DNA from 2 places in the Halomonas sp. BL6 genome. Region 2 is predicted to be linked to the other one. Evidence: predicted binding sites of a transcription regulator. Region 2 holds the regulator's gene; the other holds the start of a gene.

Region 1 (15,439 bases), 300 kb from region 2:
GCTTCTGCTCACCGTCTTTTACTGGCTGCGCGGGCATGTCGAGCAGAAAACGTTCACCATCAATCGCTTGGCGGAGTCGCGAGTGGAGAATCTCGACAATGCCCGCGTGCTCACCTACTAGCGCGGTGGTCGCCACCGTTAATCCGCGATGGCGTTGCTCGGCGGCGGCGCAAATCTCGGCAATGTCACCGCCTTCACCGGCATGACGGCCTGGGGAGAGAAACAGCATCGCCAGCACCACGTGGCCGCTGCTGAATTCGGGAGTATCCAGCAGGTCCTCCAAGAGCGGCTCGTTGAAGCGGTACTCATCGCCGTCACGTCGCTCCATGGAAGCGGCCGCCACGCAGCTCACCTCGTCGCCCAGCAGGACGCTCAACTGCCCGGCCAGGCGGTTACGGACGGCGGTGACCTCGGGAATCGGGCTGCCGTGATCCACCAGCGCGACCTTAGCAGCGTCATTTTCGGGCAGTTGGGCGCGCACGTGATCGGCCAACAGTTTCGCCAAACGCAGGTCGTTATGACCGAGCTCATCCACCAGCGGCTGTGCGACGCGCACCGTCACATCAGGGAAGCGTGCCTGCAGCGCGGCCATCCGCTCCGGTAAATACCCCGTGAGGGCTTTGCTGGGGCCGAAGAAAAACGGCAGCACGACGATCTCGGTGGCCCCCGCTTCGGCGCTGCGTTCGGCAGCGGGGCCCAGCGTGATGGCCGGAATGCCATCGACCTCTTCGGCGGGGATTTTATTGGAGTGCAGCAGCGAGGCCGCTTGAACGGTTTCCCCGAGCTGCTCACTCAGCGCCGCCGCCACCCGACGCAGATTATGGGTCGCTTGGGGGCGTAGAGAGCCGTTATCGACAAGAAAAATAGCGCGCATCGCGTTCGTCCTTTTCAGTCAAAGCGTGGATGAGCCGCCAGCACATCCGCAGCGGCTCGGTGTAGCTGGGCGTGGCGTGCGGCGAGAGCGATGATATCGCGGTCGTAGCCACCGCCAATCACCGCCGCGACGGGAATGGCCGCCTCGCGACAGAGGTTCAACACATAGTGATCTCGGGCATACAGCCCGTCGCTGCTTAGCGATAAATAGCCCAGGCGGTCGTCGTGATGCACATCTACCCCCGCATCGTAGAGCACCACGTCTGGCTGGTAGGCAGCAAGCACCCCAGGCAGCCAAGAGGTCAGTTCGGCCAGATACGCAGCATCGCCCATGCCGTTGGGCAGGGCGATATCCAGGTCGCTTTTTGCTTTGCGGGCGGGAAAGTTTCGCGCCGCGTGCATGGACAACGTAAACACGCCTGGCACCTTTTCAAAGAGGCGCGCGGTGCCATCGCCCTGGTGCACGTCGCAATCCACGATCAGCACCCGCTCTGCCCAGCCCTGCGCCAGCGCGTGGGCGGCGGCCACGGCTAAGTCGTTGATCAAGCAGTAGCCGCTGGCGGCATCTGTATGGGCGTGGTGCGTGCCGCCCGCCGAGTTACAGGCAAGCCCGGTGGCCAGGGCCGCTTCCAGGGTGAGCAGCGTGCCGCCGGTTTCCAGCCGCACTCGTTCCACCAAGGCCTCGGACCATACGAATCCACTGCGCCGCTGGGCGGCACGATCGAGCTGACCGTGCACAAACGCATGCACGTACTCTGGGGTATGCACGCGTTGCAGGCTTTCCAGGGTGGCCGGCTGGGGCGTGTGCCACTCGATGGGACACGCCAACGTTTGCTCGCCCAACAGCTGCCGAAGCACCCGAAACTTTTCCATCGGAAAAGGATGATTGGCTGGCAAATCAATCGTATAACCCGGATGATGAACCACCGTTAACGCCATGCGCGTGTTGCCACTTTGGTCACGAATGTAGATCGCTTATGTTGCTTGATACCACGACGTTAAACCAGCAGAGAAACTTCTTCGACGGCCATGCGGCTATTTGGCTATTTGGCTACGGTTCGCTGATTTGGAAGGCCGATTTTGAGTATCTAGAGCGGCGCCCGGCGGCCATTACCGGCTGGGCGCGGCGCTTCTGGCAGGGCTCCCACGACCACCGGGGCACGCCGGACGCGCCGGGACGTGTGGCCACCCTGATTCGTGCCGAAGGCGCGGTGTGCCACGGAATGGCCTACCGCATCACCCCAGAAGTGCTTGCCCCGCTGGATATGCGGGAGAAAAACGGCTATCTACGGGAGAAAGTCACGCTGACCTTTCTGGATGAAGCGGGCCATCCCGACCCCGCACAAGCGCCTACCGACGGGCTGATTTATCTGGCCAGCGAGGATAACCCAGCGTTTTTAGGCGATGCGCCGCTGGCCGATATCGCCCAGCAAATTGCCCAGGCCCACGGCCCCAGCGGACCCAACAGCGCCTACTTGCTCAACCTGGCCCAGGCGCTGCGCGAACTGGGCACCGAGGATGCGCATATCTTTGCCCTGGAGGAGCAGTTACAGCGCTACCAGTAGCGCGGGTAGCGGCGGTGGCGGGCGAGGTTATTGACCAATATCGCGACCAACAGCATGACGATGCAGCCCGCGCCAATGGGCATCAGCGGATACCACCAGCCCAATTGATGCACGCTAGCGCCGCCTGCCACGGCAATCAGCGCTGCGGCAGCTCCTGGCGGATGCACGGTATGGGTGAGCTGCATGATCAATATGGAGAGCGACACCGCCAGCGCCATGGAAAGGGGCGTGGCGCCCAGCCATTGATAGCAGCCTACCCCCACACAGGCAGAGAGCACGCTACCAAAAAGCACGTGGCTTGGCTGGGCAAAGGGGCTTTCCGGGGCCGCGTAAATCAGCACCGAGGTTGCCCCGAACGAGCCCACGATCAACAGCTGCTGGGAGAGCCATTCGGCGCTTAGCCAGCAAATCAGCGCCATGCCGGTAAAGGCTCCCAGCCATGACCAGCAGGCATCTTGCCAGCCCACCCGAGGGCGCGGCGTCCGTTCTCCGCGCATTTTGCCAAGATACGTCTTCATCGCACTCGCCTTTGCACAAAAAGAGTGCAGATGATGACAAAATGCACCACAGAAGCAAATGACAATGCGTCATAGATAGATGAGATTCGCTCAAGCCAACGTTACCGAAGACAGCCGGACGAGCCGACGCCTTAGCGTTTGCCCTCCCGCCGCGGTGCTACATCATCAGCCACGACAGGATAAACAGTGCCACCAGCGTGCGGAAAATGCCGCCGATGATGGAACCGCGCAGAAACGCTCGCAGCCCGCCCCATAGGATCAGTAGACCGATCAACAGTATCGCGAGGCTCAAGAACGAGTCGTTGATTCCCAGCGAACGCGTCAGCCCGCCGATAAAGTCATCGAAGGCACCAAAAAAATTGGTGAAGATTCCCACCAAAAACTCCACCACCACGCGGATGGCCTCACCAATCGCTTCACCAATGCCTTCAAAAAATCCGTTTGCCTGCATGCGTGTTGTCCGTTGCTCGAAGATGGTCGTCTAAAAAGAATAGCGGGAAGTTAAGTGCTCAACGATAGTCGGCATTGTGTGTGAAAACACGGTGTGTGAAAACACGCGAACTGGCAAAACCACGTCATGGGCAGCTTCCACCTTTCGCCTATTCCCTTTTTAGCACTTCCGCGTTACAACATTAAGCATGCATGTGCGGGAGAGACTGGTGCACGACGCCAGCGCCGAAGGAGCAACGACCCCGGAAACTCTCAGGCCAACGGACCGCAATCGCTAACGTTTTTACCAATACGTTCCGAAGAGTGGTTGATGACGGCGTCACTCAACCCACCGAAGGAGCAAGCGCCGCCTCATTGGCGTGAATCTCTCAGGTTCCATGACGGAAGGGGTACCCCTAGCAAACACCTTTGCTGAGGGTATCGCCCGACGCTCATACAATCTGTGGAGATCATCATGCAACGCATTGCAGTCATTGGCGGTGGCATTACCGGCATCACCAGCGCCTACGCCCTCGCTAAACGCGGCTTTGACGTCACCGTCTTCGAGAAGCATCGCTACGCGGCAATGGAAACCTCCTTTGCCAACGGCGGTCAGCTGTCCGCCTCGAATGCCGAGGTATGGAACCACTGGCCCACGGTCATCAAAGGCCTGCGCTGGATGCTGAAAAACGACGCCCCGCTGCTCGTCAACCCTCGCCCCACCTGGCACAAGCTGAGCTGGTTTGCCGAGTTCATTGCCGCCATTCCCCGCTATGCCTACAACACCACCGAAACGGCGCGCCTGGCGATTGCTGCCCGAGAGCACTTGTTTCAGTGGGCCCGCGATGAGCAGATCGAGTTCGATGTGAAGCAAAAAGGCATTTTGCATATCTACCGCGATAAAGCAGGCTACGAGCACGCAGCCAAGGTGTCACAGTTGCTCCAAAAAGGCGGGCTCGAGCGCCGCGCCGTCACGCCAGAAGAGATGCGCGCCATCGAGCCCACCCTAGCGGGTAACTATTACGGCGGTTTCTTTACCGAAAGCGATGCCACGGGCGATATCCATAAGTACACCAACGGATTGGCGAAAGCCGCTGCCAAACGCGGCGTGCAGCTCAACTACGGTCATCAAGTGACCGACCTGGGTGCGGATGAGAGCAGCGCCTGGATCAGCGCGGTGGTCGACGGCGAAGAGGTTCATCAGAGCTTCGATAGCGTAGTGGTGTGTGCAGGCGTGGGCAGCCGCGCGATCGCCGCGAAGCTTGGCGACCGCGTGAATATCTACCCGGTCAAAGGCTACTCCATCACCGTACAGTTGGATGACGAGGCATCACAGCAGGCCGCTCCCACGGTCAGCCTGCTGGACGACGAGACCAAACTCGTCACCAGCCGCTTGGGCAACGACCGCTTCCGCGTGGCGGGGACGGCAGAGTTCAACGGCGCCAACCGCGACATTCGTAACGACAGGATTCAGCCACTGGTGCGCTGGGTGGAGCAGTGCTTTCCTGGTGTGAGTACTCAGCGGGTGGTGCCGTGGGCGGGGCTACGCCCGATGATGCCGAACATGCTGCCCAAGGTCGGCCCCGGCAAGTTGCCAACCGTTTTCTACAATACCGGTCATGGCCACCTAGGCTGGACGCTCTCGGCGATCACTGCCGAGATGCTCGCCGACGCGGTCGATCACTCACATGCCACGTCACTGGCGATCACCCGCTAGACGCGGTAACCCATAACGAAAAGGGGCCACCAGGCCCCTTTGTTAACATGGCCAACATGGCTAACATGCGACCCTATCCCGTCCGCTCTCTTTGGCGTGATACAGCGCGTTATCGACCCGTTTCATCATGCTCTTGGGCGTATCGTGCGCAGCGGCCTCGGCAACCCCCAAGCTAACGGTGACACGGTCGGCCCCCGGAAAAGAGGCGCTAGCGATACGCTGACGTATCTTCTCAGCGAGCTTGGCCGCTTGCTCGCGGGGCGTTTCGGGAGCCAGAATGATGAACTCCTCGCCTCCCCAGCGGGCGCAGTAGTCGGCGCTGCGCAAATTGGTCTCCAGCAGCGTTGCCAACGCGCGCAGCACTTGATCGCCCACGTCGTGACCTTGGCTATCGTTGATCGTTTTGAAATAGTCGATGTCGAGCATGATGAGCGAAAATGGTCGCACATAGCGGCTCAAGCGACCTAGCTCGTGTTTCAGCAGGTAATCGAACCTTGAGCGATTCATCAGCCCGGTCAGCATATCGGTGGTGGCGAGGCGCTTTAATTCGGCTTCTTTTTCCACCCGCCGGGTGATATCACGCTGAACTAGCACTAGAACGGTCGACGCATAGCCGGGCATCGACATCGCGGTGATACGCCACTCGATGAGCGGTCGTGGCGCTTTGGAGAGCAACGCCTCCTCTTCATGATCCAGACCGGAGAGCGAATATCCCACCTTCAGCTCACCGGCAGACAAGGCTTGGTCGAGCTGACTCAACAATTGCTCGTTCGCCGCCGCTTGATGGACGATTTTAGGGGACGCCCCCAACCAACGGTAGCGATCGCCCCCCCAAAATTGAACGTACTCTTCGCTAACATCCAGCACCCGAATGCCACCACCATCGGGCCACCTGCCAAGCATCGCGACGGCCTGACTGCTGGGTTCGCTGATGGACAGCGGCGCTCCTTGCTCTTGATCTTGCGATGTTTCTACCATAATTCATCCAATGAAAGTCGGCGTTGGGGTCGTTTCGTCCCAGAAACGAGCCGTGATATCCAAGCGCGAAACGTCTTTCGACAATACGCACCCTCGATGCACTGGCCACGTCGCCATTACACGGAGGATACGCGCGCTTACTCAATAGCAATATAGTCCACGTTATGAATACGCGAAAAGTAGCGACCGTTACGCGGCTCTTGCGACCCAAAGCCGATAGAGCGCTGGCGTAAAGAAAAACGACACTAATGTGGCCAAGAGTAGACCAAAGCCCACCGTTTGTGCGAAGGGAGGCCATAACCCACCGGCGGCGACCATGAGCGGAATGAGCCCCGCAAAGGTCGTGATGGTCGTCGACACGATATGCCGGCTGGTTGGCCCGCTGATCACTGCCAACATTGCCTCGCTATCCCCTTGCCGAGCAGCCGGATCGTCATCGAAGGCAGCAATGATGATGATCGTGGCGTTGATCGCCACCCCCACCAACCCCATGATGCCGACGATGATCACGAACCCGAACGCGTGCCCGCTCAGCAGTAGGGCCACGATGCCCATGCCCATCGCCTGCGCCCCAGCGATAAAGACGATGGCGGCACGACGGAAAGAGTTAAAGGCCAGCACTACGGTCGCCAACATCGCAATGACGAGCAGCACCACCGAGGCGAGCAGCTGGCTGACGGCTTCGTCACGCTCGGCGGCTTCACCACCGGTTTCGATCCGATAACCGGGGGGAAGACGTATCTCGCCCGAATCGATGGCCGCCTGAAGCTTGGTCTCGAGCTGTGCCATGGAGATGGCTGGCAGCGCATCGGCTACCAAATAGCCTTGCACGAGCTGGACACGCTCGGCGTTGCGGCGGGTAATGACGCTCCACGAAGGTACCAAGCCGCTGTCGGCGACGGCCGCGAGCGGTAATCCCTCGCTGGCGTGCTCACTGACGAGGCGTAACGCCGCCAGCTGTTCGGCGTCGGTGCGCCAGTCGTCGGCATAGCGCACGCGCACGGGAAGCTGCTGGGTGTCTTCAAGTAATACGCCCGCGGGTTGACCAGAGAGCGCCGCCCCCACCTGCTCGGCAAGATTTTGCGGCGATAGCCCGACATTGTTCAGCGCGGTTTGGTCGATATCCAGCATCAGGCGGGGTAAATCTTGCTGCATCCCGGCGCGCACATGAGTCACCTGGGGAAGCTGGTGCATCAGGCCTGCTAGCTCGAGTCCGAGCGACGAGAGTACGTTCAAATCATTGCCATAGACGCGCAGCTCGATGGGAGCCTTGAACGGCGGCCCCTGCTCGTATTTGCGCACCACGCTTTGGGCCTGTGGAAAGCGTCTATCCAACGCCTGTTGCAAGGGGGGCACCTGCCGATTGGTGACGTCTAACGATTCTGTATCCACGATCAAGTGCAAGAAAGCAGGGTTATTATCTTCATTCGTCAGCACGTTGTAGTACATCATCGGAGCGCTTTCGCCGATGAACGCAGAGACGCGTAGCACGCCCGGCACCTCCCGCACCATGTGCTCCATGTCATGGGCCAAGGCCTGCGTTTGCGCGATGCTGCTGGCAGCGGGTAGCCGTACTTCGATATGAAACTGATCGCGATCGGCAGGCGGGAAAAATGCGACGTCTAGAGTGGGCATTAACGCGATTCCACCCACGGGCACACAGAGGGTAATGACCATGGCGGCCACAGGATGGCGCAACGCGCTCCGCACCGTGCCACGAAAGGCACGCTTCAGCGAGTGGTCGCGCGGGGCAGGCGGTTTGGCCGCCACCTTGGCCAGCAGCATGGGTGACAGCGCCGGCACTAGAAATAGCGAGACCAGGTACGAACTCACTAGCGCCACCATGACCGCCATGGCCAGCGGTCCGACGAACTCTCCCGCCGGGCCTGGCATGAGCACGATGGGCATGAACGCCAGAATGGTCGTCAGCGTACTGGCGAGCAGCGGCACCGCTAAATGGCGTAACGCATCGCGGGTCGCAGTCAGCGCAGAATCACCTTGTAAAAAGCGCTCCCGGAGGGCGTTGGTCATGACGATAGCGTTATCCACCATTAGCCCCAGCGCGACAATGATGCCGATGATGCTCATTTGGTGAATTTCCATGCCCAACGGCCGGAATAGCGCCAGTGTCAGCAGCGCCGTGGCGGGAATGGCCAAGCCCACGGTCAAGGCAGAGCGCCACCCCATGGTCAGAAATAGAATGGCGACCACCAATACCAAGCCCATTAGCAGACTGAGCGCTACATCGCTCAGCCGCTGGTTGGTGTAGCTGGCCTGCTCGAAGACCTCTTCGACGGCAAGACCGACCGGCAGCTCATCGGCGAAGTCGGCCAGTCGCTCCTGCGCCCGCGACACCCATCGATCGATCCGCTGACCAGGCGCCATGCGTGCGCCCACATAGACGGCGCGCTCACCGTCGAGCAGCGCCACGGCGTTGGGCGGGTCTTGCACACCACGGCGCAGTTCGGCGATTTCGCCCAGTTTGACGCTCTGTCCCTGCCGGGTCGTCACGTTGATCTCCCGCAGACGATCCAGCGCGTCGAACTCGCCGCTCAGACCTACCGTGAGCCGATGGCCTTCGGTCACGACTTCACCCGCCGTGCGTCGCCCATCGCTGGCCTCGATGGTGGCCGCCAACTGCCCCACGGATAGCCCGAGAGCATTGAGCTCCATGGGGTCCACCACTACCTCGACCTGCTCGCCAGCGACGCCAAAGCGGTGGGTATATTCGGTGCCGGCCACTTGGCGAAACGCATCTTCCAGGCGCTCGGCGTAACGCTCCATGACGGGCGGCGAGGGAGGCGTGTCTAGCGTCCAGCGCAGCGCGGCGACGAGACTGAACGCATAGCCGCGATCATCCAGCAGCTCAGGCGTTTGCACGCCCTCCGGCAACGACGGGGCGACATCGCCGAGCTTGTCGCGCACGCGGCTCCATACCGGCGTGACGTCGGTGACCTCGTCGCCCAGCTCCAGACTCAGCAGCGCAATCCCTTGGCGCGACGTGGATTCCAACACGTGAATTTCCGAGATGGTCCTTAATTCATCCTCGATAGGTCGCGCGACCAACGCTTCGATTTGTTCCGGCGTAGCGCCTGGAAACGGCGCGAGCACCGTGGCCATGCGTGCCACCAAATGGGGGTCTTCCGCCCTGGGCAGAGTTTGTATGGCCGACAGCCCCGAGACGACGAGCAAACCGAGTATGAGCGCCAGCAGGCGGCGATTGAACAGCCACTCAATGCGCATGGGCGACATCCTCACTGAGCGTGACCTGCTGCCCTGGCGTAATGCGGTGAGTACCACTGCGGATCAGATGCATGCCGGGCGCCAAGGTGCCGCGCACGAAGGCGCTATCTCCTTCGGTATGCAGTAGCTCGACGCTGGCTTGCGCCACCCGGTAGCGCTCGTCTTCATCCGGTTCGGCAATCAAGACGTTCCACAGGCCACGGTCGGCCGCACGCAGCGCCGCTAGCGGCACCCAGTAACCGCGCGCCGGTTCGCTGATCGAGTAATCCAGTTCGGCCAAGTCGCCGGGCACGGCGCGATGGTCGCCCGTCATCGCCACGACCAGGGTCTGTGTACGACTATCACCATCCACTTGAGGCAACCGCGCCCGTACTTGGCCCGCGATCGTTTGCCCGTTCACCTGCAGCGTCACGGACTCGCCTACGGTAAACGTCGCCGCGAGACGCGCGGGTAGCCCGAGATGAGCCTCTAACTGACGCGTGTCGATCAAATCGAACGCCGTCGTACCGCTACTCACGAGGCTACCAACATCGATGTAGCGCTCGACCACCCGGCCAGCAAACGGCGCTTTGAGCGTGCTGTCTTCTAGATCGGCCGTCAGACTATCGCGCTCGGCGGCCAGGGCAGAGAGGCGCGCCTGCAGCGTCAAACGGTCAGTGCGGGCCTGATCTAGCGCCGTGCGACTCGCAAAGTTGCTCTGGTTCAATTGCGCTTCTCGCTCTTCCTGACGCTGGGCTAACGCGAGACTGGCACGGGCCTCTTCGCTTCGCGCCGCTACTTCGGCCAGGCGGCTCTCCAGTCGCCGGGTATCGAGACTAGCCAGCACGTCGCCCTGCTCCACGGCATCCCCTCGGTCGGCTAACAGGGATTCGACCCGCCCGGCCGGTTCGAAGGCCAACGACACCGACTGGCGCGCCACCACACGCCCGGTCAATCGCACCTCACGGGTAAGCGTTTCGGCTTGTTCGAGCGGCAGCGTGGCGACTTGGAGCAAGGCGTTATCCGCCCCCTGCTGCCGAGCCTGCTGGGCGCTGCTGTGCTGGCTGCTTACCAGGGCCACCACGACCAGCGTCGCACCGATCATCGACAGGGCTGCCAGCGCCCCCCGCAGCCGGTGTCCCCAAGAAGTCTTTGACGTGCCCATGTTGGCCTCGAAATGGTTTATTCTTGAACGGTAGCGTTTACTATAATATGTGTACGCTTCCGTTCAATAACTATTTTTTAATAGGCATGGGTTTATTGCATGACAGACGCTCAACCGCCGTTATCCGACCCCAAACGCAGCGTCGGCCGCCCGAAGGACATGGCCAAACGCAATGCGATGATGGACGCCGCGGCGTGCCTATTTTTTCGTAACGGTTTGGAAGCCGTGACCATGGAGGCCGTTGCTCGCGAGGCAGGCGTTTCCAAAGTGACGGTGTATGGGCACTTTGCGTCGAAAGAAGCCCTATTTGGCAGTGTCATTCGTCGCGAAACCGCGACGATTCGGCAGGGATTATCACAGCTTCCCGATACCCACGACGCGGTGCGCCAATCGCTGATCGATGTGGGGGTGAGCATGGTCCGCTTCTTACTAGAACCCCATGTGCTGGCGGTCGAGCGTGTGATGAGCCATCAGGGAGAGCAACACCCCAAGCTGCTGCTGGCATTTTTCGAGGCAGGCCCCTGGGCCATGCTCCAGTGGCTGCAAGAGAAGCTGGAAGGGTTGGCCAGCGCAGGCCACCTGAGCCTCCCCGCCCCAGAGCGCGCCGCCGACCAGTTATGCAGTATGTGGCAAGGCATGCTGACCAAGGAGGTCCGCATGGGCGTGCGCCCACCGCCTACCGAAGAGGAACTACAGTGCCAGATCGCCAGCGCTGTGGATGTGTTTTTGGCCGCGTATGGACGACGCTGATGATGACTAAAAAGCCCTGCAGTTGCAGGGCTTGAAATACTGTTTCAAGTGCCGTTACCACGTTAACGACTTACACCCCCACCGGCCCTCCATCGCGCTTCTGGATGACCACGGTGGCCGCACGCGGGCGCACCTGGCCACTCGCTGACGCAGTGGCGTCTTGCACTAAGGCATTGCCATCTGCTGGCCAATTGCCGGGGTGTTGGATGTTGATGAACAGCGCGGTTTTATCCGGCGTGGCAAAGATACCGGTGACTTCGCAGCCGTTCGGACCCACCGCAAAGCGCTTGAGCTGCTGCTGGTTGCTGCTGTTGATGACCGGGCCCGTGCCGCGAATGTCGTCCAGCCCGTTGGGTACCACGGCCAAAAGCTGATCGTTGGTATGCTCGGTAACACTTTCGTAGCCGTTGTCGGTTTGAATCCACAGAATACCTTGGCCACCGTCGCGCTCATCGAACCACAGGCCATCGGGGCTGGCAAACTGGTTCATCTCGTTCAAACCTGAGTGATTGTCCGCATCGTCAGCCGCCGCGCCGAACACGAAGACCTCCCAGGTAAAGGCGTTGGGCAACCGGCTCTCCCGCCAACGGATCACGTGCCCGGCTTCGTTATTGGCACGGGGGTTCGCGGCGTTCACGGGCGCCGTTGCGAAACCTACTCCCGGCTCGGCCAGCTCGCTGCCATCGTTGGTGAGGGTCGCATCGCTGCCCTCTTCGCTGCGCTGGGAGTTATTGGTGAGCGTCAGGTACACCTCGCCGGAGGCCGGATCCACCGTCGCCCATTCGGGACGGTCCATTGGCGTTGCGCCCATGAGGTCGGCCGCATCGCAGGTATTGATGATGATGCCCGCCAGGTCGTTCTCGGCTAGGCCAAGTGCGGCAGCTAGCGTGCGACCATCCTGAGTTTTGGCACTCGGTGTGAGCGGCAGCCACTCGCCGCTACCATCGGCATGGAAGCGCGCCACGTACAGCGTGCCGTTATCCATATATTTGCTGCCAATGGCGAGACGGTCGTACTCCGCGCCGGGACGGTTGGCATCGGCGGGATCCCAGGCGGCATCAGAGACGTATTTGTAGACGTATTCGTTGCGGGCATCGTGGCCTGAATAGAAAACGATCGGCTTGCCCGCTTCTAACTTGCCCAACCAGCACCCTTCATGACGAAAACGCCCCAGCGCCGTGCGTTTCACCGCGCGAGCACCGCTATAGGGGTCGACTTCGACCTGGTAGCCGAAGGTACGCGCTTCGTTGCGGTAGTCATCTTCGGCACGCTCACCGTGCGGGGTGATGTCAAAGCGCGCGAACTCGCCGTTCTGCTCTGTCGCGTCGCCTGCCGAGGTATCCCAACCGTAGCGGCTTTTATCGGTGGGAATACCGATGCGTGCATCGTCTTGGAAGCGCTCGCCACGGTTGACGAAGATATCGGGCCAGTTCTCTTCACAGGCGATATAGGTGCCCCAGGGGGTCACGCCGTTACCACAGTTGTTGTTAGTACCTCGGGTTTGCGTGCCGTCAGGGGAGAATTGGGTTTTCACATAGTCGCTACCGGCCACGGGGCCGGCAAGGTCCATCACCGTGGCGCTGGTGAAGCGGCGGTTATAGGGAGAGTCGGTCACGTGCGACCACTGCCCGCTGGCGTTTTTTTCAACCTCCACGAGGGTGACGCCATGGGCGTTGATTTCGGTGCGCGACTCTTCCGCCGGGCGTTTGCCTCCCGCATTGGTAGGGCCACCCTGGGGCGCCCATAGCGCATCCTGCTCGATATACTCATTGTTGAGCGCTAGCACGAAACGCCGCGACGCGCTGTCGACATCCAAGGCGAATCCGGCCATACCATCGTGGTTCATGCCAACGCTATCGGCCTGGCGCTCGGCGGTCATGTGTAGTTCGGGCTGCCACTCTGCGGATGGGGTGAGCGGCGTGCCCCAGGGCACCAGCACCTGGGCCACATAGCCTTCCGGTACCACCACCGCATCAGTGCGAGAACCACGCACCGCTTCAAATGCGAGAGTCAGCGGCGTCTTGGCCTGCTCGCCTGCTAGCGCTTGGGCTGCGCCGCCAAACCCCAACATCGACGACGCCGCCAGCCCCAGGCCGCCCCGCATCACATCGCGCCGAGAGACGTACTTTGCCAGTACCTCGGCAAATGGCTGGTTATGGCTGTGGTTAAACAGGCGGTGATCTTCGATTGCCTTGCTCATGGTACTCCCCTCGTCATCATTAGCCCGTACGAACTACGTGTTGTTTTCGAGGGAGAGTATTAGGTAAAGATGAAAGATGTATGACGCAATCACGACGGTTTATTGACGTCGGGCATGCCGTGGGCCATTAGGGCTAAATCGGCACCTTGTGGGTCGACACCACCTCCCGCAGCCCCATGAACGAACGAATCTGACGCACGCCGGGCAGGTAGAGCAACTGCTCGGCGTGTAGCCGGTTGAAGCTTTGGCTGTCCCTGGTGCGCACCAGCATGAAGTAGTCGAACTCCCCAGTAACCACGTGGCACTCCATGCAGCCCGACACTTTTTGAGCCGCCGCCTCGAACGCCGCGAAGGATTCTGGCGTCGAGCGGTCCAGCACCACGCCAATCAACACCACCATGCCGGCCTGCAGGGGCTCCGGGTTCAGGTGGGCCACGATTCGGCTGATCACCCCGTCCCGCTTGAGCTTTTCGACACGCCGCAAACAGGCCGCAGGGCTGAGGTTCACCTGCTCGGCCAGCGCCACATTGGAAAGCGTCGCATCCTCCTGAAGCAGCTTGAGAATACGCTTGTCGATACGATCCAGCTCACCGCCCATGGCATGGGGCTCCGAGGCCCCTCCCGCTCGCTTGACACTCATTATTATTTACTCAAAGAACGAATTTACGAATTAATCGAACCTACAAACGCAATCAGACAATTCATTATTGTTTATAACCCCCTTATTTCGCAACCCGCCTGGACACACATACGCCTACTATAAACCTCAGTGAGCACGCCAACGTTCCAACCACCGTTACCCAGCGATCCTTGTCTATCGCATTGAATGTCACCGCAGGAGCTTGCCATGAACCTTGAACGCTACCCCCGTTATCCACTGACGTTCGGCCCCTCCCCGATCACTCCCCTCAAACGGCTGAGCGCCCATCTGGGCGGCAAGGTCGAGCTGTATGCCAAGCGCGAGGACTGCAACAGCGGCTTGGCTTTCGGCGGCAACAAGACCCGCAAACTGGAGTACCTCATCCCCGAAGCGCTGGAGCAGGGCTGCGATACGCTGGTGTCGATTGGCGGGATCCAGTCCAACCAGACGCGTCAGGTGGCTGCCGTCGCGGCGCACCTGGGCATGAAGTGCGTCCTCGTACAGGAGAACTGGGTGAACTACTCCGATGCGGTGTATGACCGGGTCGGCAATATCGAGATGTCGCGCATCATGGGGGCCGACGTTCGCCTGGACGCCGCCGGTTTCGATATCGGCATTCGCCCTAGCTGGGAGCAGGCCATGGAGGATGTGCGCCAGCAGGGCGGCAAGCCGTTCCCCATTCCTGCGGGCTGTTCCGAACACCCCTACGGCGGTTTGGGCTTCGTCGGCTTTGCCGAAGAGGTGCGCCAGCAGGAGAAAGAGCTGGGCTTCACCTTCGACTACATCGTGGTGTGCTCGGTGACTGGCAGCACCCAGGCCGGGATGGTGGTCGGCTTTGCCGCCGATGGCCGCGCCCAGCGGGTGATTGGCATCGACGCCTCGGCCAAGCCAGAGCAAACCCGTGCGCAGATTCTGCGGATTGCTCGCCACACCGCCGAGCTAGTCGAACTGGAAGGCGGCATTGCCGATGACGACGTGATCCTGGACACCCGCTATGGCGGCCCTGAATACGGCCTGCCCAATGACGGCACGCTAGAGGCCATTCGCCTTTGCGCCCGCCTGGAAGGGGTGCTCACCGACCCGGTGTACGAAGGCAAATCCATGCACGGCATGATCGATAGGGTGCGCAACGGAGAATTCCCGGCGGGCTCCAAGGTGCTGTATGCCCACCTGGGCGGCGTGCCCGCTCTCAATGCCTACAGCTTCCTGTTCCGCAACGGCTAATCAGGCCAAGCGTCGCTGATCCGTGCCACGGCCCGAGCAGCCGACTGATCGGGCCATTGGGCTTGACGCTACTGCCCCCTCTGGATGCAGAGAACAAGACTTACCCTTCTCGGAAGGCTTCGGTCACCTGTTCGGCTAACACCTCACTGGCACTACCA
Region 2 (15,439 bases):
CGAAGCCGGTGGACTGACGCCCCACCAGCTGATCATGACCGCCACGCCGATTCCCCGCACCCTGGCGATGAGCGCCTATGCGGACTTGGACGTCTCGGTGATCGACGAGCTGCCGCCGGGACGCACGCCGGTGAAAACCGTGGTGGTGTCGGACGAGCGCCGCCCCGAGGTGGTCGAGCGTATTCGCAACGCCTGCCGTGACGGTCGCCAAGCCTATTGGGTGTGTACGCTGATCGAAGAGTCGGAGGCGCTGCAGTGCCAGGCCGCTGAAGTGACCCGCGATGAACTCACCCAGGCGCTGCCCGAGTTGGCCATCGGGCTGATTCATGGGCGTATGAAGGCGGCCGAAAAAGCCGAGGTGATGGAGGCCTTCAAAGCCGGTGAGCTCGACCTGCTGGTGGCGACCACGGTGATCGAGGTGGGAGTCGACGTGCCCAACGCTAGCTTGATGATCATCGAAAACCCTGAGCGTTTGGGGCTTTCCCAGCTTCATCAGCTGCGCGGCCGGGTGGGACGCGGCAGCACCGAAAGCTTCTGCGTGCTGCTGTACCACCCACCGCTCTCCAAAAGCTCTCGGGAACGGCTCGGCGTGATGCGGGAAACCACCGACGGCTTCCGTATTGCTGAAAAAGACTTGGAAATCCGCGGCCCTGGCGAGGTATTAGGGACTCGCCAAACCGGCCTCGCACAGATGAAAATCGCCGATCTAGAGCGCGATGCCGACCAGCTAGAGCGGGTCACCGCCCTGGCTCAGGCGCTCCAGGGCAACACCGAGGTCACTGCCGTGCTGGTGCGCCGCTGGCTGGGCGAGGCGGCGGGCCGCTACGGGCAGGTGTAATGGCGGTGTAGTGAAGTGGCATCGAGGCGTGGCCAAGGGTCACGTGGCCGTATCGAGGGCGTGCAGCGACTCTGCGTTCGAATCGGTCAAACGATGGGCGGCATCGCTCAAGGGGCCAAGCTGCTCGGCAATCAGGCGCAGCTGGCTTTGAATGGGTCGATAGAGCGTGATGGCCTTCTCTTCTCCGCTGCCGCCGTGCTCACCTAGCTGGCTCAGCAGCTCGTTGGCAGGCGCGGTCAGCGGCTCCACGGGTAGGCGTTTATCCAGCTGTTCCGCTAGCTGTTCCAGTAAGGCGCTGATCCGCTTGGCCTGCGGCACGAGGGTGGCATCGTCTTCATCCTCTGCCAGCCGGTGGCGGTGGGCACCTAGCGCGGAGAGGTGGCTGAGCAGCGTGTTGGAGAGCACCAAAAAGCGCAGCCCGTTGTCGGCATCCTGCTTCCGGTAGTGCCCTGGCTCGTGGAGCATGTTGGTGAGCAGGGTCGAGAGCGCCGCATCCGCGTTGTGCGCATTGCGCCGTGCCAAGCGGTAAGCTAGGTCGTCCTGCTTGCCCTCTTCGTACTGGTGGACGATTTCGTCCAAGTAGCGGCGGTGGTTGGTCAGCACCTTGGCGGCCTCACGGTAGAGGCGGCGGCCCTGCCAGTCCGGCAGAATGAAAAATACCGCCAGTCCCGCAATCAGCGAGCCGATCAACGTATCGAACAGCCGCGGCCAGATAAGGTCGAAGCCATCCCCCACCTGATTGAAACTGCACAGCACCAGCAGGGTGATCGAGGCCGTGGCGATCACGTAATGCTTTTCACGATTGGCAAAGAATGACACGCCCGCCGCCACGGCAATCATGCTCTGGATTAGCGGCTGGGGAAACAGGCTGATGGAGGCCCAGCCTGCCACCAGCCCGAGTACCGTGCCCACTATCCGCTGGGAGAGAAAGCGCCGCGTGGTGGCAAAGTTAGGTCGACATACGAACAGCGTGGTCAGCAAAATCCAGAACCCTTGCTGGGGATCGAGCCATTGCAGCAGCCCATAGCCCGCCACTAGCGCGGTGGTTAGGCGCACCGCGTGGCGAAAGGTAGGCGAGCCTAGCGTGATATTGAGCCGCACCCGTTTCCAGGCCTCCTGCAGACTCGAAGGAGAGCGGTCGTAGAGCGCGCTATCCCGGCGTTCGTCGTCGGTATCCGGGTTGTGGGCGCTGGCAATCTGCGCCTCGAGCGTGGTGAGGTTGTCCGCTAAGGCATTCAACGGGCGCATCAGTGGCCGCCATTCGGGCTTGCCGCGCTCGCTCAGATTATCGATCGAGGCGCGCAGGTCGGCTAGCGCCTGCTCGCTCTGCTCGTGGCTAAAAGGGCGATTCAGCAGCAGCGATTTGGCCAGCTGGCGGCAGGCGCGGCCCTGCTGGTCGAGTAGCCGCTGGCAGCGAAACAGCACATCGTGGTGGAAAAAGGCGTCAGTAAGCGCGCTGTAGGGGTAGTGGGTGGAGCTGGCCCGTTCGTGGATATCCTGGGCGATAAAGTAAATTTGCAGGTAGCGGTTGAGCTTACGGTTGCCGCGCTGGCCCTCCAGGCGGCGAAAAATCATCTCCTTGGCTTGGTTGAGCGCCTCCACCACTTGGCCGTTCTGCCGTGCTAATGCCACGCGGCGAGCTTCGACATCCACACCGCGTACCGGCTCGAACAGCGCCGACTTCAAGATCAAGAACTCCCCCAGGGCTTTGTAGACCCGCGCCATGCTCTGCTTGACCGGCTGGCGGGAGAACAGTGCACACCACACCACGGAAATCGCGCCGTACCAGGCCGCTCCGGCCAAAAGCAGCAGCTGGCGCGAGGCGACGTCTTCATCCACGCCACCGTGCTGCTCGATATTGATCATGGAGTAGATCGACAGAATCAGCGTACCCGAGGCAATCGTCGCGTAGCGCTGGCCAATCGCCCCCAGCATGATCAGCGTGAAGGTAGAGAGCGCCAAGCCGACCGCAAATAGCCACGGCCACGGAAACAGCCACTGCACCACGAACGACGCCGATGCAAAGCAGAGCAGCGTCACTACCAGTGCCTGCAAACGCCCTTGCCAGCTATCGTCGGTCTCGGAGAGGGCACTGGCAATGATGCCCAAAAATAGCGGAATGACCAGTGCCACATCCCCCGCTAGCCCGCTCAACAGCAGCGCCCCGCTGAAGGCGATGAACACCCGCAGGCTGTAAGCGAACTTGTCCAGTGTCCAAAGGCGGCGCAGGGAATGGGTCAGGGGCATAGAGGCTCGTGTGACAAGTGATGTTAGACTTTAGTCTTGGTTAGTATAGAGGCATCGCAACGATGATGTCGCTCTTGACCTATCAACGCTAATGCTATCGCGGCCATGTGTTCTAAAAATTAGTGCACCAAAACGCTATGATTGAAACAGTAACCTTTCGATACTCGGAGTGACTCTAAAAAAAATAGGATCACTCCCATGGATCTAAAACTGCTGCTGGACTGGCGTCTACATCTTCTGGTGATACTGACGTCGATGTTTTCCGAGTGGATCGGCATCATTCGGATTCCGCTTGGGCCGGGAACATTACTACTATTACCACTCCTCTACGCGTTTATCATTGGCGTACTCTTCAATCCTCATCTCTTTTCAGCAATGGGCAAGGCCATTCCCAAGCCGGTGAGTCATGCCGCGGGCCCCATCATTCTGATCGCCATTTTGCCGTTCATTGCCAAGTTTGGCTCCACCATTGGGCCAGCGATCGAGCAAATTATCGCGGCGGGTCCTGCGCTGATTCTTCAAGAGCTGGGGAATCTTGGCACCATGCTGATCGCGCTGCCCTTTGCGGTACTCGTGCTCAAAATGGGCCGGGAAGCGATTGGTGCGACCTACTCCATTGCCCGCGAACCCAACATTGCCATTATTTCAGACCGTTACGGGCTAAGAAGCCCTGAAGGCATCGGCATTATGGGCGTGTACGTGGTGGGTACTATGTTCGGTACGCTCTACTTTGCCCTGATGGCGGGCTACATCGCCTCGCTAGATATCCTCGATATCCGCGCGCTGGCCATGGCCTGCGGTGTCGGCAGTGGCAGCATGGTAGCGGCATGCTCGGCAGCGTTGGCAGAAGCCGTCCCTGCCGCCAAAGATGAGCTGCTTGCCTTTGCCGGCGCCAGCAATCTGCTCACCTACGCCACCGGATTGTATGTATCGCTCTTTATTGCGCTACCGGTCACCGAGTGGATGTTTACGCGTTTGAAGGGTACCCGTCAGGAGGTTCGCCATGAAAACTCATGAGAGCACCGTCGATCAGTTCGACGCTGAGGCATTAAAAGAGCTGCGCCCCGAACAGCAGCTAGGTAAAACAGCCCTTGTGCTGGCGGCTGTCTGTGTGGCGGCGTGGTTTAGCAACATCGTCAACGGCTCGCCTTTGTTGGATGCGCTGCCTGGCATGCTAATTTTGTATGTCATGGTCATCATCGGCTTAGTGGTCGGGCGGCTATGCCCTTTTTATCTGCCTAGTGTGGCGTGGGTCTCGCTGATTAGTATCATCGCGACGCTCCCCGTCTTTCCGGGTAACGGCTGGATCATTGGGCAGTTGGCAGAGGTGAATTTCTTGGCGGTGGTCACCCCCGTACTGGCGTATGCCGGACTAGCGCTGACCCACCGTGAATTCTCGATGTTCAAGCAGACCGGCTGGAAGCTGGTCATTGTGGCCCTTCTCGTCTTCACCGGCACCTTTATTGGGTCGGCGGTGGTGGCTCACGTGATGCTTTAAGGAATACAAAACATGGCGACGTCAATACCCTTGCCTGATAGTAAAGAACTCACCGCTTGGCGACACGATTTCCACCAGCATCCGGAAACGGCGTTCGAGGAGCAGCGCACGAGTGCACGTATCGCCGCGCTGCTCGGTGAGTGGGGCTTTGAAGTGACCACTGGAATCGCTGGAACGGGCGTGGTCGCCGCGTTAGACGGTCAGCAGGGTGAAGGTAAAACGATCGGCCTTCGGGCCGATATCGATGCCCTGGATATCCGTGAAGAGACCGGGCTTGCCTACGCCTCGCAGACGCCGGGCAAGATGCACGCCTGCGGTCACGACGGCCATACCACGATGTTGCTGGGGGCGGCCTGGGCGCTGAAGCAGCAGCCCGACTTCAAAGGGCGGGTGGTGTTCATCTTCCAACCCGCCGAAGAGAACGAAGGCGGTGGCCGTGCCATGGTGGAGGACGGCCTGTTCGAGCGCTTTCCGATGGACGCGGTGTACGGCCTGCACAACTGGCCTGGGCTGCCCGTTGGTGTGGCAGCGGTGCACGATACCGACGTCATGGCCGCGTTTGATATTTTCAGCCTGACATTGACCGGTAAAGGCTGCCATGCAGCGATGCCGCATCTAGGCATTGATACGGTGCTGGCGAGTTGCCAACTGATCAGCCAACTGCAAGGCCTGATAAGCCGTGAAACGCCACCGGATAAATCGGCGGTGCTGAGTGTGACCAGCATCAACGGGGGAGACACGTTCAATGTGATTCCCGAGCAGGTGGCGCTGCGCGGCACGCTACGCTGTTTCGATATGGCGCTGAAAGAACGCCTAGAAGCGCGTTTCAAACAGGCGATTGCTAGCTTGGCCGACTTCCATGGTTTAGCCGTTGAGCTGGATTACCAGCGTTGCTACCCCGCCACGATCAATACGCCAGCGCATGCCCAGCACTGCGCAACGGTATTAGCGGGCTTGCTAGGCCAAGAAAATGTGTTGCGTAACCCGCCACCTAGCATGGCGTCCGAAGATTTCTCGTTCCTGCTTGCCGAACGGCCCGGTGCTTACATCTGGATGGGCAACGGTGAGGACTCGGCGTCGCTGCATAACCCCCACTACGATTTTAACGATGCGCTATTGCCGCTAGGAACGCGCTACTGGGTGGAGTTGGTCAAAGCGCTCTTGGTCTAAATAGCCAAACGATTTAACTCGCGTTATTCGCTTCCTTATGCCCACTGGGTAGGGGAGCGTCTACCCAGCATTCAGCGTTTTCTGCACTGTAAGGAGTTTTGTGATGCCTCAAACCTCAAGGTCTTTATCGTTGACGGTGATTGGGTTGGGACAGATGGGCGGCAATATGGCGCTCACGCTTAAAGCAGCAGGGTTTGCTGTAACCGGCACGGATGTCTTTGACGCCGCGCGTACCAAGCTCGCATCACTTGGCTTGAATGTTGTGACGCCTGATGCCCTACCAGCCAGTGATGTCTACCTTCTATCGCTGCCGACCTCAGCCCATGTGCGTGAGGTGCTTGAAACCTCCCCTGGTTTACTCGCGCGGGCGCCTCGGGGCAGTGTGATTGTCGATACCTCTACCAGTGACCCTGCCATGAGTCGTGAATTGGCTGAAAAAGTGATGGCCGCAGGGCTTCATTGGCTGGATGCCCCGGTCAGCGGCGGCCCCAAAGGGGCGGCCAGCGGCAAGCTAGGCATGCTGCTAGGCGGCGATGAAACCACCATTGAACGGGTCAGGCCGATGTTGGAGGCGATGTCCGCCAAATGCACCCATGTTGGTGGCCCAGGCAGCGGCCATGTGGTGAAACTGGCCAATAACTACCTGTGTGCGGCGCACCTGATCACGACCGCCGAGGCAGTTGCCATGGCCGCCCAAGCCGGTGTTGACCCCGCTGCTTGTCTGGCAGGCATCAATAGCGGCTCCGGGCGTAGCGCTATCAGTGAGGTGAATTTCCCCGAGTGGGTGCTGAGCGAGCGCTTCGACTCTGGCTTTACCACGGGATTGATGCGTAAAGACCTGCGCCTGGCGCGGGAGGCGGCTGAGCAGTTGGGCCTTCCTTTACCGCTGCTACAAATGGTTGTCGATGCTTGGCACGACAACACCGAACAGCCCACCGATAGCGATGACTTCAACCATATCACCACGCCGATTTTAGCCCGTGCCAGCCAAGCGGAGGGTAACCAATGAATTCACTTAGCCAACACGCCAGCGACCAGCTTGCCGCACTCCTAAACGGCTTTGGGTTAGCGGCAAAAACGCCGTTGAGCAACTGGATCGATGGTGATCTGGTGGCCGGAGAAGGTGAAGAGATCACGCTGATCAACCCGGCGACGGGGGATGCGCTGGTCAGCTACCGCGATGCGGGTGCGGGCTTGATTGAGCGGGCGACACAAGCGGCGCAGCGGGGGCAACGCGAATGGATGGCGCTGACCGCCAGCGAGCGTGGGCGGCGCATGAATGCTGCCATACGTGCGCTAGAGGGCCATGAAGAAGCGCTGGCGCAGTTAGAAAGCGTGGTGGCCGGTAAGCCCATTCGTGACTGCCGGGCCGAAGTAGGCAAAGTGCGCGAGATGTTCGAATACTACGCGGGCTGGTGCGACAAGCAGCACGGCGAGGTCATTCCAGTGCCTACCTCGCATCTTAACTATGTGCGCCACGTGCCCTATGGAGTGGTGGGGCAGATCACGCCCTGGAACGCGCCGATGTTCACCTGTGCCTGGCAGCTGGCACCGGCCATGGCGGCGGGCAACGGGGTGGTGCTGAAACCTTCCGAGCTGACCCCTTTCACCTCGGTCGTGATTGCCAAACAACTCGAACGTGGTGGGCTACCTAAGGGGTTGATCAATATCGTCAACGGGCTAGGCAAAACGACCGGCGCGGCGCTGACCGACCATCCCGCCATAGGCAAATTGGTATTTGTCGGCTCGCCCCAAAGTGGACGGATGATTGCCGAGGCGGGGGCCCGCCGCCTGGTGCCCAGCGTATTAGAACTGGGCGGTAAATCCGCCAATATCGTGTTTGCCGATGCCAAGTTAGACGAAGCGGTAGCTGGCGCCCAGGCGGCCATCTTTGCGGCGGCGGGCCAAAGCTGTGTGGCAGGATCGCGCCTGTTGATCGAGCGTTCGGTATTTGAGCAAGTCACTACGCGTTTGGCTCGCGCGGCGGAGCAGATTCACGTGGGCCTGCCCAGCGATGAAGCCACCCGTATGGGGCCGCTGCAGAATCGTCGTCAATTCGAGCAGGTAACGCGCATGATCGAGGCCGCAGAAGCGCAAGGCGCGAGAGTGCTGACGGGTGGCAAACGTCCTGAAGGTTTGCCTGACGACGCCCAGGGCTATTTTATCGCGCCTACCGTGCTGGTGGATGTCACCCCTGATATGGAGATTGCCCAACAAGAGGTCTTTGGGCCAGTGCTCGTCGCGATGGCCTTTGACAATGAAGAGGAAGCCATTCGATTGGCGAACGACACCCGCTTTGGTTTGGCGGGGGCGGTATGGAGCCAGGACGTGGCGCGGGCACATCGTGTGGCCGGTCAGCTGCGCGCTGGCACGGTATGGATCAATAGCTACAAGGCCATCAGCGTGATGTCACCGTTCGGTGGCTTTGGCGACAGCGGTTTTGGTCGCTCCAGCGGGTTGGATGGCCTACGCGAATACACCGTGCCGCAAAGCGTCTGGGTGGAAACCGCGCCAGAAGCCAGCGTGGCGTTTGGTTATGGCAGTGGCGTCGGCTGATCTAACGCCGGGTCGCGGAAGGCTTGCATCCAGCGCTGTAGATGGCGCAGTAGCAGGATGCTGGCCTTGGGCTGTTGGCGGCCTACACGGGTGACCATGTGGGCCTGGGAGCGCTGAAATAGCGGGTGATCGACGGGGCGTGCTACCAGCGTTCCCGCTTCCAGGTCGTGGGCGACGGCAAACGCGGGCAGCAGGGTAATACCCATGCCGCTGCGGACATATTGCGCCAGAATCACCATGGAGTTGGTATTCATCGCCATGCGGGGGGCAATGCGAGCCTGCTGGAAAGCTTGATCGACCATTTGACGCACGCCATGGGTGGTATCCCACATGGCCATCGGCTGATCGCTAAGCTGAGTTAGCGTGAGCGGGGTGGCTTGGCAGGTTAAGGGATGACTGGGCGGGAGAATCGCCATCAGCGGCTGCGGGCTGGAGGCCCAGAAACGAAGTTGGGGATGGGTGCGCTCATGGAACATCAAGCCAATGTGGCTGTGATCGCCCACCACCGCCTCGATGATGCCCGAGGTACCCGCCGTGTGGATGTCGAGCTGAATGCCCGCATAGCGTTGAGTGAACTCATGCAGAGGAGAAGCCACCAAGTCGCTGACAAACCCTTCGCCAACGGTCAGGGATATCTTGCCGGTCTCCATGCGCTGATAGGACTCCAGCGAGGCAATGAATCCTTCATCGAGGGCGCCACGACGTTCACAATACTCAAGCAGCATCTCACCTACGGGAGTAGGTGAGATGCCGTCGCGCTGGCGCTCCATGAGCGTCGCACCCAGGGCCTCTTCCAGCAGCGCAATTTGCCTGCTGACGGCCGAGGGAGCGATATCCAAGCGCGCTGCCGCTCGGCGCACAGAACCAGATTCCAGGGTAACGCGGAAGTACACTAAGCGTTGATGAGGTATGTCCATCGATAGCCGTTATACCTCTGCGGGATTGCCCCTTGACTGTTCGTTCCATGCCGCAAAGCTTGCTACAAATACTTCAACAATTTTTGCAGCTTGTTCATATCGGAGGAGTCGCCGACGAGGCGGACGTCTCCTGCCACCATGCCGTCTAGAAACGCCTGCTGGGTAGGCTTCTTGAGAATACGCAGCGCCGCGTCTTGATCGCGAAAGCGCAGCTCAAGATCTAGATCGACGGGCAACCCCTTGCCGGTGGTGATGCCGTTAGGCGCCATCCGGTAGTAGCGGGCGGTGCTTAAGTCTTCCGTAGCGACACCCCAGTCCAGGCCGCGCATGCGCTCGAGCTGCTCACGAAAGCGCGGCTTGCGGCGCAGGGCTCGCTTGAGCATAAAGCCCAGCAGCCACAGCGTCAGCGAAAGCTTCATTAGGAAACGGCGTCCTTGAGCGCTTTGCCTGGCTTGAATGCCACGTTTTTGCTGGCCGGAATCTGCAGCGGTGCGCCGGTTTGCGGGTTTTTACCGGTGCGGGCAGCGCGCTCGCGAACGGTAAAGGTGCCAAAACCGATCAAGGCGACGTCTTCGCCCTTGGCGACGCTGTTGGTGATTTCGTCCAGAATGACGTTGAGCACTTGGCCCGCTTTGTCTTTGGACAGGTCAGCACTTTCAGCAATCGCGGCAGCGAGTTCAGGTTTGCGCATAAAGGAATCTCCCTTGTGAAAAAACAGACATCAATGTTGTTGGTTGCTCGGCTTACCCCAGCAGGCGGAGCTTTTTTAGCCTAGTCGCGAACGCGGCGAAAATCAGCCTAGCAGGGTGGGGGCGGCTCTGGAAAGCTCCACTTTCCTTCTCACACAGCCGCCTGTCAACGCAAAACCAATCAAACGACCGTCTTTATCTTCGGCCAAGGCGGTGAAATCGTCACCGTCGCCTTCGATTCGCCAGCGTTTGGGTGGCTGCGTTGGTGGGTAGGCCACGATGGGCAGTAGCGGCGTTTTGACCACCACGGGCCATGCGCCAAAGCGAACCGCGGTAGGCGTGCCGGTGAGCGTCGCCGCCAACGCTTTAACGCTGGCTTGCAGCGGCTGGACATACATGGCGTTCACACCGTCGATACAGGCCGCATCACCCAGGGCATAAACGTTAGGCTGGCGAGTGCGGAGTTGGCGGTCGACGTGAATGCCGCTGGCACTTACGGTTAGGCCAGCGGCCTCTGCTAACGCCGTGCGTGGTATCAAGCCGGTGGCGAAGAGGACGAGATCTACCGCGTGCCGCTCGCCGTTATCCAAGTGCAAAGCTACGGCGTTGTCGGCCGCTTGGGAAAGCGTGTCCAAGCTGCGCCCTAGTGCGAGGCGAATGCCTGCCGCGTGAAACGCATTGGCCAGCGCATGACCCAGTGGTTCGGGCAGCAGCCGCGGCAGTGGGGCGCTCTCCGGCGCGATTACGGTGAGTTGGTGTCCGCCTGCGTGCAAGTCATTGGCGAATTCACAGCCAACGAGCCCGGCCCCAATGATCGCCACGCGGCTCGGCTGAGTGAGTGCTTCATGCAGGTGCCGGTAGTCGTCTAAGTCATTGACGGTAAAGCAACGCTCCGCCAGTGCGCTGGGCACGCTGAATGGCCTGCGAGGGGCGGCACCGGTGGCCAGCACCACGTCATCGTAACGAAGCGTGGCGCCGCTGCTCAGGTGTAGCGTTTGGTTGTCCACATCTAGATGCGTCACTTGGGTGTGGGTAATGACCTCGGCTTTGAGTTCGTCTGCCAGTGCACTGGCATCGCGCTGGGCGAGCTTGTCGGGGCCGAGGCGTTTGGCAAAGCCGGTGGAAAGCAGGGGCTTGCTGTAGTCATCGCCGCTGTCTGCACTGATCAGCGTGATAGTGCGTGTATCTCCCTGGCGTCGCAGGGTACGCGCTAGGCCCACGCCTGCCATGCCGGTTCCGACGATCGCCAGCGCAGCTGAGTGAGGAGAGGGCGTGGAAGAGGTCGTGTGTGAGTTGGGCATACCGTCCCCTGACGTCGGTGGAACAAAAGCCTACAAACCACCATGTTACACTAGCTCACTCTCAATTGACTGCCCTGGAGGCCTAGGTGACCGCCCCCGAGTTTTCACTCTTTCCTCAGTGGCTGCCGGTGGCCGCTGCTCGGCCAGCCATGAGCGCGCTTTGGTGGCAGTGGGTCGCCTCCACGGATTCGTTGACCGCCCGCCTGATGGCCGCCGGTAAGCCGGGCGCATTTCGGGTGCGCGTGTTGCGCCAGACCATCGGCCTGCCCCAGCGCGATGAAGCCCTTGCCCTGGGCATTGCACACCGCCGCTATGCGTGGCTGCGTGAGGTGGCGCTGTGTATCGATGATACGCCGTGGGTCGTGGCGCGTTCGGTGGCACCGCTTCACCACCTGCAGGGCAAAGGGTTGGGCAACTTAGGTGAGCGTTCGCTAGGCAGCTGGCTATTCCAGAAGCCTGATTTGGTGCGCGGGCCGCTGGAAGTAACGTCGGCCGCGCCGCCATTCAACCGGCTGACGCTGGGATCGTCGTCCAGTAGCCTTTGGGGGCGGCGCTCCGTCTTTGAGCACGGCGGGCTGTCGTTGCTGGTGCAGGAGTACTTTTTATCCACCATGACAGATGCACTGGGCCTGCCGTCGCGCTAGGCTAACGCAGCGACTTTTTCGACGAGGTAAGCATGAGCATGGACCGTTCTCTGTTGCGCCCAACCGGGTGGGCCCGCCTGACCGATTTCCTACAGCTAATGCGCTTGGACCGGCCGATAGGTACTTGGCTGTTGATGTGGCCAACGCTATGGGCGCTGTGGATCGCCTCGGACGGGGTGCCGGGCCGCGATGTACTGCTGATTTTCATTGCCGGGGTGTACGTAATGCGCGCGGCAGGTTGCGTGGTGAACGACTACGCCGACCGCCACTTCGATGGCCACGTAAAGCGTACCCAGCAGCGGCCGCTGGCCACCGGCCGTATTAGTGAAACCGAGGCGCAGCTGCTATTCGTGGCGCTGGTGGCGGCGGCCTTCGTGTTGGTCCTGTTGACCAATTGGTTTACCGTGCTGCTCTCCTTCGGCGGTGTGCTGCTAGCGTTCATTTATCCCTTCATGAAGCGCTATACCCACTTTCCCCAAGTGGTCCTGGGGGCGGCGTTCTCCTGGGCGATTCCAATGGCGTTTGGCGCCGTGCTTGGCGAGGTGCCACTCGTGGCGTGGCTACTGTTCAGCGCTAACGTGCTATGGACAGTGGCCTACGACACCCAATACGCCATGGTCGATCGCGATGACGACCTGAAGATCGGCATCAAATCCACGGCGGTGCTGTTTGGCAGTGCCGACCGTCTCATCATTGGCTTGCTGCAGCTTGCCACCCTGGCGTTGTTGATTTGGGTGGGGCTGATGGCGAGCCTGGGCGGTTTCTTCTGGCTCGGTGTGGTCGGAATGGCGGCAACCTTTGCCCATCAACAGCGTTTGATCGTTCACCGGGAGCGTGATCGCTGTTTCCAAGCGTTTTTGAATAATCACTGGTCGGGGCTCTTGGTCTTTGCCGGCATTGCTCTAAGCGAGTGGCCCGTGGCTGGCTAATATTGCTGGGTGTCATAGAATTGTCATTAAGTCATGGTGTTATCGTCACAGACATGTCACTGAACCGTTTTCGCATACATGAGCTTTCTTAGCACACCGTGAGGCCCTGGAATGACCGCCAAGACCGTACTGATCGTCGATGATGAGGCGCCCATTCGCGAGATGATCGCTGTGGCGCTGGAAATGGCTGACTATCGCGTGCTTGAAGCGGATAACGCCCAGGATGCCCACGCGATGGTCGTAGATCATCAGCCCGACCTGCTGCTGCTGGACTGGATGATGCCTGGCACCAGCGGCATCGAATTGGCACGCCGTCTCAAGCGCGAAGAGGCTACTGCGGAACTGCCGATCATCATGCTGACCGCCAAGGGCGAAGAGGATAATAAGATCCAAGGTCTGGAAGCGGGCGCCGACGATTACATCACCAAGCCGTTTTCGCCCCGTGAGCTGGTAGCGCGCCTGAAAGCCGTTCTGCGTCGGGCGACCCCGCGCGGCGTGGAAGATCCCATCGAAATCAATGGGCTGCTGTTAGACCCGGTGAGCCATCGTGTTAGCGCGCATGGCAAGGCGCTAGAGATGGGCCCTACCGAGTATCGATTACTGCAGTTTTTCATGACCCACCAAGAGCGTGCCTATACCCGTAGCCAGCTTCTCGATCAGGTGTGGGGCGGCAACGTGTACGTAGAGGAGCGCACGGTGGACGTGCACATTCGCCGGTTGCGTAAGGCGCTAGGGGAGGCGCACCAGAATTTGATTCAAACAGTGCGGGGCACTGGGTATCGTTTCTCTGCTCGGGTGTAGTCGTGCGCCTGTGGAGCCGTGAATGGTGGCGCATTACCTGGCTGGCGCTATTGGGCATGTGCCTGGGGTGGCTGGTGGGGTATCCCGGTGTGGGGCTCGCCGCTGGCCTCTTATTCTGTTTGATTTATCACTTGCGCCAATTAAAGGCGCTGTTCCAATGGCTGACGCTTCACCCTCACGATGAGCCGCCCGCGGCAACGGGGCTTTGGGGTGAGCTTTTCGATCGTCTCTACCGCTATCAAAAGAGCCAACGCATCACGCAAAGCCGCCTGCGGGCGACCCTTGCGCGTATTCAGGAATCCTCGGAAGCGATGCGTGATAGCGTCGTGATGCTGGATCGGCATGGTGATTTAGAGTGGTGGAACAGCGCGGCTACCGAGATGTTGGGCCTGCAAACCGCCCATGACCGCGGGCAGCATATTACCAACTTGCTGCGCGACCCACGCTTCATTAGCTACTTCAATGCCCGGGAGTATGGCGAGCCGCTAACACTCACCTCACCCATCGATGAGCGGCGTATTCTGCAGTATCAAATCACGCTCTATGGTGATGACGAGCGCTTGGTCATGGCCCGGGACATTACGCGCTTGCATCGCCTCGAACAGATGCGCCGTGACTTCGTGGCCAACGTGTCTCACGAGCTGCGTACACCGCTGACCGTGCTGTCGGGCTACTTGGAAACCTATGGCGATTTGAAAGAGCTGCTGCCGCCCCGTTTGGGCAAAGGCATCGGTCAAATGGAGGAGCAGACCAAGCGCATGCAGAACTTGGTCAACGACCTGCTACTACTCTCTAGGCTCGAAATCGATCGAGGGGGAGAAGATCACCAGCCGCTTGCCGTCGGGCCGATGCTGGAGAGTATTCGCCGCGATGCGCTGGCGCTGTCTCACCAGCAACACAGCGTGCAGATCGTACTCGATTGCGAAGCGCGCCTAATCGGCAGTGAGCAGGAGCTGCGCAGTGCGATCTCCAACTTGGCATTCAACGCAGTGCGCTATACGCCGGAGGGAAGTCAAATCACGCTCCGCTGGGCGGCTCTGCCCAATGGCAGTGCCTGCATCGAAGTGGACGACGACGGTGAAGGGATCGATCCGGTCCATATCCCGCGTCTCACCGAACGCTTCTACCGCGTCGATAAGGGCCGCAGCACCGCCACCGGTGGCACTGGGCTGGGCCTAGCCATTGTAAAACACGTTCTCCTGCGCCACGATGCGCAGCTCCAAGTGGAGTCGTTGCCCGGTGAAGGGGCACTGTTCCGTTGCGTATTCCCGGCCACTCGGGTGGTCAACGATTAAAAGCGCCGCTCGGCCACTTGTTTCACCGGCCTCACCTCGTACACTCAATCCTTCCTCATTCGTCGATTTGCATAATCTATGTACAAGTGTGTCATATTGGCATGTAAGCATGGTCAAACACCGCGCATGTGCCATATGTAGCCAATTAACTCGCTATGAAATCGCGGCTGAAGCTATTTTGGCATGGCTTTATTTTTTTATAAACTATTGTATTTATATGTATTTTTCTATTTTTTTGAAATTTTGGCATGTCGGATGCAAAAATTCTGGTAAGGAAGATTACCGCAGGAACTGGTAAGACATGAAGTCGCTCTTCCTTACTAAAGCGGTATTTCACAGCGATCGAGGAGGCGGAATATGATGTCCAAGGAACTACTCAAGAAAGCTGGTATTTTAGGTGTAACGTTTGGTTTGGTAGCAAGCCCATTGGCTTTTGCCCAAGAGCCTGCTGACCCGGCCGACAATATTTCTCCAGATGAGCAGCCGGTAGAATCTCAATCCAGCAATACTGGAATGACATCTGATCATGGCAACCAAGATTTAACCCATGACGA

Evidence for each region. Region 2 encodes PhoB, which activates phosphate uptake and scavenging genes when phosphate is short. Its sites were predicted from a motif close to TGTCATANNNNTGTCANA; they were not measured.
Region 1: the regulator PhoB is predicted to act here: its motif matches at 13,486-13,503, upstream of FHJ80_RS04670 (PhoX family phosphatase).

What each region holds. Positions count from the first base shown of each region.
Region 1 covers NZ_VDGL01000002.1:231,801-247,239, forward strand. The annotation lists gene FHJ80_RS04620 (sirohydrochlorin chelatase) at 1-874, opposite strand, end outside; gene FHJ80_RS04625 (histone deacetylase) at 889-1,812, opposite strand; gene FHJ80_RS04630 (gamma-glutamylcyclotransferase) at 1,851-2,438, shown strand; gene FHJ80_RS04635 (HPP family protein) at 2,429-2,956, opposite strand; gene FHJ80_RS04640 (hypothetical protein) at 3,114-3,407, opposite strand; glycine riboswitch at 3,594-3,684, shown strand; glycine riboswitch at 3,693-3,800, shown strand; gene FHJ80_RS04645 (D-amino acid dehydrogenase) at 3,861-5,102, shown strand; gene FHJ80_RS04650 (GGDEF domain-containing protein) at 5,163-6,080, opposite strand; gene FHJ80_RS04655 (efflux RND transporter permease subunit) at 6,270-9,323, opposite strand; gene FHJ80_RS04660 (efflux RND transporter periplasmic adaptor subunit) at 9,313-10,467, opposite strand; gene FHJ80_RS04665 (TetR/AcrR family transcriptional regulator) at 10,567-11,217, shown strand; gene FHJ80_RS04670 (PhoX family phosphatase) at 11,288-13,417, opposite strand; gene FHJ80_RS04675 (Lrp/AsnC family transcriptional regulator) at 13,551-14,057, opposite strand; gene FHJ80_RS04680 (1-aminocyclopropane-1-carboxylate deaminase) at 14,265-15,281, shown strand; gene FHJ80_RS04685 (LysR substrate-binding domain-containing protein) at 15,382-15,439, opposite strand, start outside.
Region 2 covers NZ_VDGL01000002.1:534,720-550,158, reverse strand. The annotation lists gene recG (ATP-dependent DNA helicase RecG) at 1-838, shown strand, start outside; gene yccS (YccS family putative transporter) at 878-3,085, opposite strand; gene FHJ80_RS06115 (DUF3100 domain-containing protein) at 3,284-4,102, shown strand; gene FHJ80_RS06110 (hypothetical protein) at 4,089-4,583, shown strand; gene FHJ80_RS06105 (M20 aminoacylase family protein) at 4,596-5,753, shown strand; gene FHJ80_RS06100 (NAD(P)-dependent oxidoreductase) at 5,857-6,762, shown strand; gene FHJ80_RS06095 (aldehyde dehydrogenase family protein) at 6,759-8,309, shown strand; gene FHJ80_RS06090 (LysR family transcriptional regulator) at 8,288-9,226, opposite strand; gene FHJ80_RS06085 (hypothetical protein) at 9,289-9,645, opposite strand; gene FHJ80_RS06080 (HU family DNA-binding protein) at 9,645-9,917, opposite strand; gene FHJ80_RS06075 (NAD(P)/FAD-dependent oxidoreductase) at 10,020-11,216, opposite strand; gene FHJ80_RS06070 (chorismate lyase) at 11,303-11,860, shown strand; gene ubiA (4-hydroxybenzoate octaprenyltransferase) at 11,899-12,789, shown strand; gene phoB (phosphate regulon transcriptional regulator PhoB) at 12,901-13,590, shown strand; gene phoR (phosphate regulon sensor histidine kinase PhoR) at 13,593-14,885, shown strand; gene FHJ80_RS06050 (hypothetical protein) at 15,243-15,439, shown strand, end outside.